Spinactinospora alkalitolerans: one gene and its partner. The protein of the gene in region 1 interacts with the protein of each later gene in a pairwise test. Links are inferred from orthologs where the notes say so. Each region holds a gene or a part of one and is shown in the gene's direction. Other genes may lie near its edges.

Region 1 (4,210 bases):
CGGCGGCATCGTGCCCGAGTCCGACCCCGACGCAGAACTCGCCGAGACCTCGGCGAAGCTGCGCACCCTCCTGCTCGCCCTCGGCGTCAACCAGCCGCTCTAGCACCCGAGGCGTTCGATCCCACGGCACCCGACCCGGAAAGGCCCCACCCCATGCTCGCAGGATGCACGCCCTGGCCGGCGGAGGCCGCCGCGCGCTACCGCGCGGCCGGCCACTGGACCGGCGAGACCCTCGGCGCGTTCCTGCGCGAGCGCGCGCGCCGCTTCGCCGGGCGCACCGCCGTCGTCGCCGGTGACACCCGCTGGACCTACGCCGACCTGGACGGGCGCGCCGACGCCCTGGCCACCGGGCTGGCCGGACTGGGGATCGCGGCGGGCGACCGCGTGGTCGTGCAGCTCCCCAACGTCGCCGAGGTCATCGAGGTGGCGTTCGCGCTGTACCGGCTCGGCGCGCTGCCGGTGTACGCGCTGCCCGCGCACCGGCGCAGCGAGATCGAGTACCTGTGCGCGTTCACCGGGGCGGTCGCGCTGGTCGTCGCCGACGTGCACGCGGGTTTCGACCACCGCGCGATGGCCGCCGAGGTCCGGGGCGCCGTCGAGGGCCTGCGGCACGTGGTCGTCGCAGGCGACGCCGGCGACGCGGACGGCCGCACCGCGCTGGCCGACCTGCGCGCCGACCGCCCCGACCCCGCGGTCCTCGCCGACCCCGACCCGGGCGACGTGGCGTTCTTCCAGCTCTCCGGCGGCACCACCGGCCTGCCCAAGCTCATCCCGCGCACCCACGACGACTACCTGTACTCCGTGCGGGCCAGCGCCGACATCTGCGAGCTCGGTCCCGGAACCGTCTACCTCGGCGCGCTGCCCATCGTGCACAACTTCCCGATGAGCTCGCCCGGCTTCCTCGGGGTCCTGCACGCCGGGGGCGCCGTCGTGCTCGCCCCCGACCCCGGTCCCGGCACCTGCCTGCCCCTGATCGAGGCCGAGCGCGTCACCATCACCGCCGTCGTGCCGCCGGTGGCGCTGCTGTGGCTGGACGCCGTGGCCGGCGGCTCCCAGGCCCACCGGGACCTGTCCTCCCTTCGGGTGCTGCAGGTCGGCGGCGCCAAGTTCGGCGCCGAGGCCGCGCGCCGGGTGCGCCCCGTCCTCGGCTGCACCCTCCAGCAGGTCTTCGGCATGGCCGAGGGTCTGGTCAACTACACCCGGCTGGACGACCCCGAGGACGTCATCGTCACCACCCAGGGCCGGCCGATCAGCGCCGACGACGAGATCCGCGTGGTCGACGACGCCGACCGGCCGGTCGCCCCGGGCGAGACCGGGCACCTGCTGACCCGCGGTCCCTACACCATCCGCGGCTACTACGCCGCGCCCGAGCACAACGCCCGCGCGTTCACCCCCGACGGCTTCTACCGCACCGGCGACGTCGTCCGGCGCACCCCCGAGGGCGGCCTGGTCGTCGAGGGCCGCGCCAAGGACCAGATCAACCGGGGCGGCGAGAAGGTCGCGGCCGAGGAGATCGAGAACCACATCCTCGCCCACCCCGGGGTCCACGACGCCGCGGTCGTCGCGATGCCCGACGTCTTCCTCGGCGAGCGCACCTGCGCCTACGTGATCGCGCGCGGCACGGCGCCCGCGCGCTCGGAGCTGCTGGGCTTCCTGCGCGGCCGCGGCCTGGCCGGCTACAAGATCCCCGACCGGGTCGAGTTCGTGCCGGAGTTCCCCGCGACCGGCGTCGGCAAGGTCAGCAGGCGCGAGCTGAGACGGGCGATCACCGCCGAACTGGCCCGGCGCGCCGACACCTCCTGACCGCGGCAGCCGCCCGAGTCCCGACGCCGCTGATTGGAACCCCGTGACCGAGACCGCCCGCACCGCACTGCCCCAGATCCAGCCCTACCCGCTGCCCGGCCCCGAGGAGCTGCCGGCCAACCGGGCCCCCTGGCGGCCCGACCCCGCGCGGGCCGCGCTGCTCGTCCACGACATGCAGCGCTACTTCCTGCGCCCCTACCCGCCCGGTGAGCAGCCGCTCGCCGCGGCCCTGGCCAACATCGCCGCCCTGCGCGACGCCTGCCGGGCCGCCGGCGTGCCGGTCGTCTACACCGCCAAGCCCGGCGACATGGATCCCGGCCGACGCGGTCTGGAGCGCGACTTCTGGGGCGGCGGCATGCGGGCCGTCCCCGAGCACACCGGCATCACCGAGCATCTGGCGCCCGACGCCGAGGACGTGCTCATCACCAAGTGGCGCTACAGCGCCTTCGTCCAGACCGACCTCGCCGAACGGCTGCGCCGGCGGGGCCGCGACCAGATCCTCGTCACCGGCGTCTACGCCCACATCGGGTGCCTGCTCACCGCGGCCGACGCGTTCATGCGCGACATCCAGGCGTTCTTCGTGGCCGACGCCATGGCCGACTTCTCAGCCGAGGACCATCGCTTCGCCGTGCACTACGCCGCGCGGCGCTGCGCCGTCGTGCTGCCCGCGGCGCGGGCGGCGGACGCGCTGTCGGAGCCGTTCGCCGCGACCGTGCCGACCCGAGCCTGACCCACGCGACACGAAGGGAACACCGTGACCCCAACGCCAGCCTCCCCACAGGTCCACGACCTGGTGGGGATCGGATTCGGCCCGTCCAACGTGGCGCTGGCCGTCGCACTGCGCGAACAGCGCGAGCGCGCGGCCGCCGACCCCGCGGCCCCGGCGCTGAGCGGCGTCTTCCTCGAACGCCAGCCCGAGTTCGGCTGGCACCGCGGGATGCTGCTGGACGACGCGACCATGCAGGTGTCCTTCCTCAAGGACCTGGTCACCACCCGCGATCCCGCCAGCGACTTCAGCTTCCTGTCCTACCTGCACCAGGTGGGCCGGCTGCACGACTTCATCAACCACAAGACGCTGTTCCCGCTGCGCTCGGAGTTCCACGACTACCTCGCCTGGTGCGCGCAGCGGGTCGCCGACCAGGTCGGCTACCACCGCGAGGTGTTCGCGGTGGAACCGGTCCGCGACGGCGGGGGCCGGATCTCCCGCCTGGACGTGCTCTCCCGCGACCCGGCCGGGGCGGTGCGCCGCGACCGCGCGCGCAACGTGGTCTTCGCCCCGGGGCTGACCCCGCGCATGCCCGAGGGCGTCGAGGCCTCGGCGCGGGTCTGGCACAACGAGCACCTGCTGCACCGCCTCGCCGAACTCGGGCCCGACGCCCGCCCGGCCCGGTTCGTCGTGGTCGGGGCCGGCCAGAGCGCCGCCGAGGTCGCCGACCACCTCTACCAGCGCTTCCCCGGCGCCCGGGTCGACGCGGTGTTCGCGCGCTACGGCTACAGCCCCTCCGACGACAGCTCCTTCGCCAACCGGATCTTCGACCCCGAGGCCGTCGACACCTTCTTCGACGCGCCTCGGGAGGTCAAGGCCGAGATCATGGGCTACCACCGCAACACCAACTACTCCGTGGTCGACCCCGACCTCATCGACGCGCTGTACCGGCGGGTCTACCAGGACAAGGTGCGCGGCACCGAGCGGCTGCGGCTGCTCAACACCTCACGGGTGGCCGAGGTCGACGAGACCGGCTCCGGCGTCACCGTCACCGTCGAGCACCTGCCCAGCGGCAAGCACACCCCGATCGAGGCCGACTACGTGGTCTGCGCGACCGGCTACCACCCCAGCGACCCGCGCGGCCTGCTCGGCGAGGTCGCGCGGCACTGCCTCGCCGACGACGCGGGCCGCCCGATGGTGCAGCGCGACTACCGGCTGGCCACCACCGACGAGGTGACCTGCGGCATCTACCTGCAGGGCGGCACCGAGCACACGCACGGCATCTCCTCGTCGCTGCTGTCCAACGTCGCGGTGCGCGTCGGCGAGATCCTCGCCTCGATCGGCGCCCGCAGCACCGCGGTCGACGCGGTCCCCGCTCAGCGCTGAACCCGAACCGAAACCGGCCGAACCGAAAACCGAGCGGAAGGGAACCCCTCCATGTCCGAAACCCAGAAAGACGAGGCGGCGGCGGTGGCCGGAACCGCGGACGCCGGCCTGACCGCGGCCCGGCTGCACGCCGACGCCGCCCGCGTGCTCGGCGAGCGGCCCGAGGACATCGACACCGAGGAGAACCTGCTCGACCGGGGCATGGACTCCATCCGGCTGATGAGCCTGGTGGAGACCTGGCGCAAGGCCGGGGCCGAGACCGACTTCATCACCCTGGCCGAGGAGCCCACCGTGGCCGCCTGGACCCGGCTGCTG
Region 2 (3,429 bases), 1.9 Mb from region 1 along the record:
CGTCGAGGGCCGCGGCGAGGTCGAGGGTGGCCCTGGCGCGCAGGGCGAGGTCGTGCCGGGCGGTCTGCGCGGCGTCGTCGCCGCCGCCGGCGATGTCGAGGGTGAGCTGGGCGCCCGCCGCCTGCTGCTCGTCGAGTTCCCGGTTGAGGTAGCGGGTGCACAGGTCGGCGAGGTCGAAGCTGCGCCGGCCGGGCAGCGCGAGGTAGGCGGCGAGCGCGGTGTCGCTGGTGAGCCCGCGCAGCTCCCAGCCGCGCGCGCCCAGGGCCAGCAGCGGGCCCTTCGCGTCGTGCAGGGCCTTGGGGCGCTCGGGGTCGGCCAGCCACGCGGCCAGCGCGGCCTCGTCGTCGGAGTCGAGGAGCGCGGGATCGATGTGCGCGGCCGGACCGGCGGCCACCGCGATCGCCAGGTCCGCGACCTCGCCGCCGCCGCGCCCCCAGGAGCCGGACACCGCCAGGCCCGCGCGGGCGTCGGTGGTGGCGTGGGAGGCCAGCCAGCCGGAGACCTCTCCGGTGCCCAGGGGGCTCAGCTCGACGCTGAAGCCCTCTTCCGGCGCCGCGCCGTCCTCGGACTCCTCCTCGCCGAGCACCGAGAACAGGCGCTCGCGCAGCGTGCCCGCGAACTCCAGGTCGTCGAAGAGCGTGTTGATGCCGGCGCGGTCCCAGCCGTCCATCGTCAGGTCGTCGAGCCCCGCACCGATCTCGACGTCGGTGGCCAGCGCGTTCAGCCGCTGGTTGCGCAGCACGTCGTCGAGGTGGTCGCGCAGGCTCTGGCCGGCCTTGCCGGTGATCTCGTCGGCCCGGGCGACGAGGCCGTCCAGCGAGCCGTACTTGGTGATCCATTTGGCCGCGGTCTTGGGTCCCACCCCCGGAACGCCCGGGAGGTTGTCGGACTTCTCGCCCACCAGGGCGGCGAGGTCGCGGTAGCGCTGCGGCGCGACGCCGTACTTGGCCTCGACCGCATCCGGGGTCATGCGGGTCAGGTCCGACAGGCTCTTGCCCGGGTACAGCACCGTGCAGGCGTCGGTGACGAGCTGGAAGGCGTCGCGGTCGCCCGAGGCGATGAGGACCTCCATGCCGCGCTCGCAGCCCTGGACGGCCAGGGTGGCGATGATGTCGTCGGCCTCGAAGCCGGCCACCGAGACGCTGGCCACACCGAGCAGGCCGAGCAGCTCCTGCAGCAGCGCGACCTGGCCGGGGAACTCCGGCGGGGTCTCGGCTCGGCCGCCCTTGTACTCGTCGTAGGCCTCGTGGCGGAACGTGGGCTCGGAGCGGTCCCAGGCGACGGCGATGTGGGTGGGCTGCTCATCGCGCAGCAGCTTGACCAGCATCGAGGTGAAGCCGTAGACGGCGTTGGTGGACTGCCCCGTACTGGTGCCGAACTTCTCCACCGGCAGCGCGAAGAACGCGCGGAACGCCATGGAGTGCCCGTCGAGCAGCAGCAGCCGCTGCCGGGCCCGCGGGGCGGCGGCCGGGTCGGCCGGGGAGGAACTGGTCTGTTCGGGGGTCGCCTGTGTCTTCACCACAGGAGGAATCCTAGGATGCCGTGGGGACATTTTCGCGAAACCGCACGTGCCCGCCGCAATCACGTCCGGCACGTCCGGACGGACCCGGACGCCCGCGGCGCCCGCGGCGCCCGCGGTGCGCCGACCAAGCGGTCGGCGCCGAGGGGCGGGGCGCGGCCGGCCGGAGGGCCGACAAGACGAGAGAAGGTGCGCGATGGCGCTGGACGCCCGGCGGCTCGACGAGATCATGACCGACCCGGGGGCCTCTGGCGGCGATCTCGGCAGGCAGATGGGACTGGAGATCCTGGAGGCCTCCGTCGAGCGCATGGTCGGGCGGATCCCGGTCAAGGGCAACACCCAGCCCTTCGGGCTGCTGCACGGGGGCGCCTCGTGCGTGCTCGCCGAGACACTCGGCTCCGTCGGCTCGATGATCCACGCCGGGGAGGGCCGCATCGCCATGGGCATCGAGATCAACGCCACGCACCACCGCAGCGCGACCAGCGGCCACGTCACCGGCGTCGCCGTCCCCGTCCACCTCGGCCGGACCCTGGCGACCTGGGACATCACCATCACCGACGACAACGGCGGGCGGGTGTGCACCGCGCGCCTGACCTGCATGCTGCGCGACGCGCCGACCGCCTGAGAGTGCGGCGTACGCGCGGCGCACCAGGGCCGGGCACACCAGGGATCAGGAGGACTCGATGCCGGGACTCGGCACGCTCATCAACGTCGCCGCGATCGTCGCCGGCTCCGGGCTGGGCATGGCCCTGGGCGGCCGGCTGCCCGAACGCACCCGCGAGGTCGTGACCGGGGCCCTGGGACTGGTGGTCCTGCTGATCGCCGCGATGAACGCGGCCGAGGTGCTCGACCCGGGGCTGGCCGCGGCGGTGGGCTCGGCCGCCCCCACCCTCATCGTCCTGGCCTCCCTGCTCATCGGCGGGGTCATCGGCTCGCTGCTGCGCCTGGAGGACCGGCTGGAGGACCTGGGCCACCTGCTGCGGCGCAGGCTCACCCGGCAGCCCGTCGCCGCGGGCGAGGCGGGGGCCGCCGAGGCCCAGGCCGCACCGGAGCCGCCCGCGCCGGAGCCTTCCGCGCCCCCGGCCGGACCACAGCGCTTCGTCGAGGGGTTCGTCAGCTCATCCCTGGTCTTCCTGGTCGGCCCGCTGGCGATCCTCGGCGCGATCAGCGACGGGCTGGGCAACGGCATCGACCAGCTCGCGCTCAAGGCCGCCCTCGACGGGTTCGCCGCCGTCGCCTTCGCCGCGGCGCTGGGCGTCGGCGTCATGGCCTCCGCCGCGCCGGTGCTGGTCTACCAGGGCGCCTTCACCCTGCTGGGCGTGGTCCTGGGCAGCTTCCTGCCCGACTCCCACATCGCGGCGCTCACCGCGACCGGCGGCCTGCTGCTGGTGGGGGTCGCGCTGCGGCTGCTGCGCATCCGCTCGCTGCCGGTCGCCGACCTGCTGCCCGCCCTGCTCGTCGCCCCGGTCCTCACGGCCCTCGTCGCGATGGCCTAGCCGACGCGGCGGCGCAGCCGGCCCTGACACTGGGTCACCACCCTCCGGCGACCGCCGGGGCCGCGGCCGAGCGCGCCGACCGGACACGCAAGGCGACGCAACGGCGACCTTGCGTACAAAGCCCAGTTGAACTGGGATTTCTGCCGCACGCGATGACTACGGGTAAGTAACAGCATGAACCCGACTCGGCACCGACCATCGGTGCGATCTTCCTGAACAGGACGCTCCGTGATTAAGCTCCGCTAACGCCCTCGGTTAAGCAGGGTCGTCCACAAGACGACCCGGGCGTTGCGTGGTTGACCAAGCGCGTTTGACGCCGGTTGAACGGAGAGACCTGAATGCCAAGCAAGAAGGCCCTCAGCCTCACGGCCATGGCCGCGGCCCTGGCCCTCGGATTGACCGCGTGCGGCGGCG

The links.
Region 2: the proteins of HDA32_RS09720 (region 1) and HDA32_RS17985 interact in binary tests that used the Escherichia coli proteins (3 or more experiments, as listed by UniProt). The link is inferred for Spinactinospora alkalitolerans from one-to-one orthologs.

What each region holds. Positions count from the first base shown.
Region 1 is NZ_JACCCC010000001.1:2,189,354-2,193,563, forward strand. The notes cover bases 732-3,689. They hold HDA32_RS09720 (isochorismatase family protein), read left to right. Parts: upstream 732-1,846; coding sequence 1,847-2,533; downstream 2,534-3,689. Other genes in these bases: HDA32_RS09715 ((2,3-dihydroxybenzoyl)adenylate synthase), read left to right, coding at 732-1,803; HDA32_RS09725 (lysine N(6)-hydroxylase/L-ornithine N(5)-oxygenase family protein), read left to right, coding at 2,558-3,689. In the rest of the region: HDA32_RS09710 (isochorismate synthase), read left to right, coding at 1-103; more of HDA32_RS09715, read left to right, coding at 154-731; more of HDA32_RS09725, read left to right, coding at 3,690-3,895; HDA32_RS09730 (phosphopantetheine-binding protein), read left to right, coding at 3,947-4,210. UniProt on the Escherichia coli protein: Involved in the biosynthesis of the siderophore enterobactin (enterochelin), which is a macrocyclic trimeric lactone of N-(2,3-dihydroxybenzoyl)-serine.
Region 2 is NZ_JACCCC010000001.1:4,054,432-4,057,860, forward strand. The notes cover bases 626-3,429. They hold HDA32_RS17985 (PaaI family thioesterase), read left to right. Parts: upstream 626-1,715; coding sequence 1,716-2,144; downstream 2,145-3,429. Other genes in these bases: polA (DNA polymerase I), read right to left, coding at 626-1,522; HDA32_RS17990 (DUF554 domain-containing protein), read left to right, coding at 2,203-3,015; HDA32_RS17995 (ABC transporter substrate-binding protein), read left to right, coding at 3,354-3,429. Also shown: more of polA, read right to left, coding at 1-625. UniProt on the Escherichia coli protein: Required for optimal enterobactin synthesis. Acts as a proofreading enzyme that prevents EntB misacylation by hydrolyzing the thioester bound existing between EntB and wrongly charged molecules.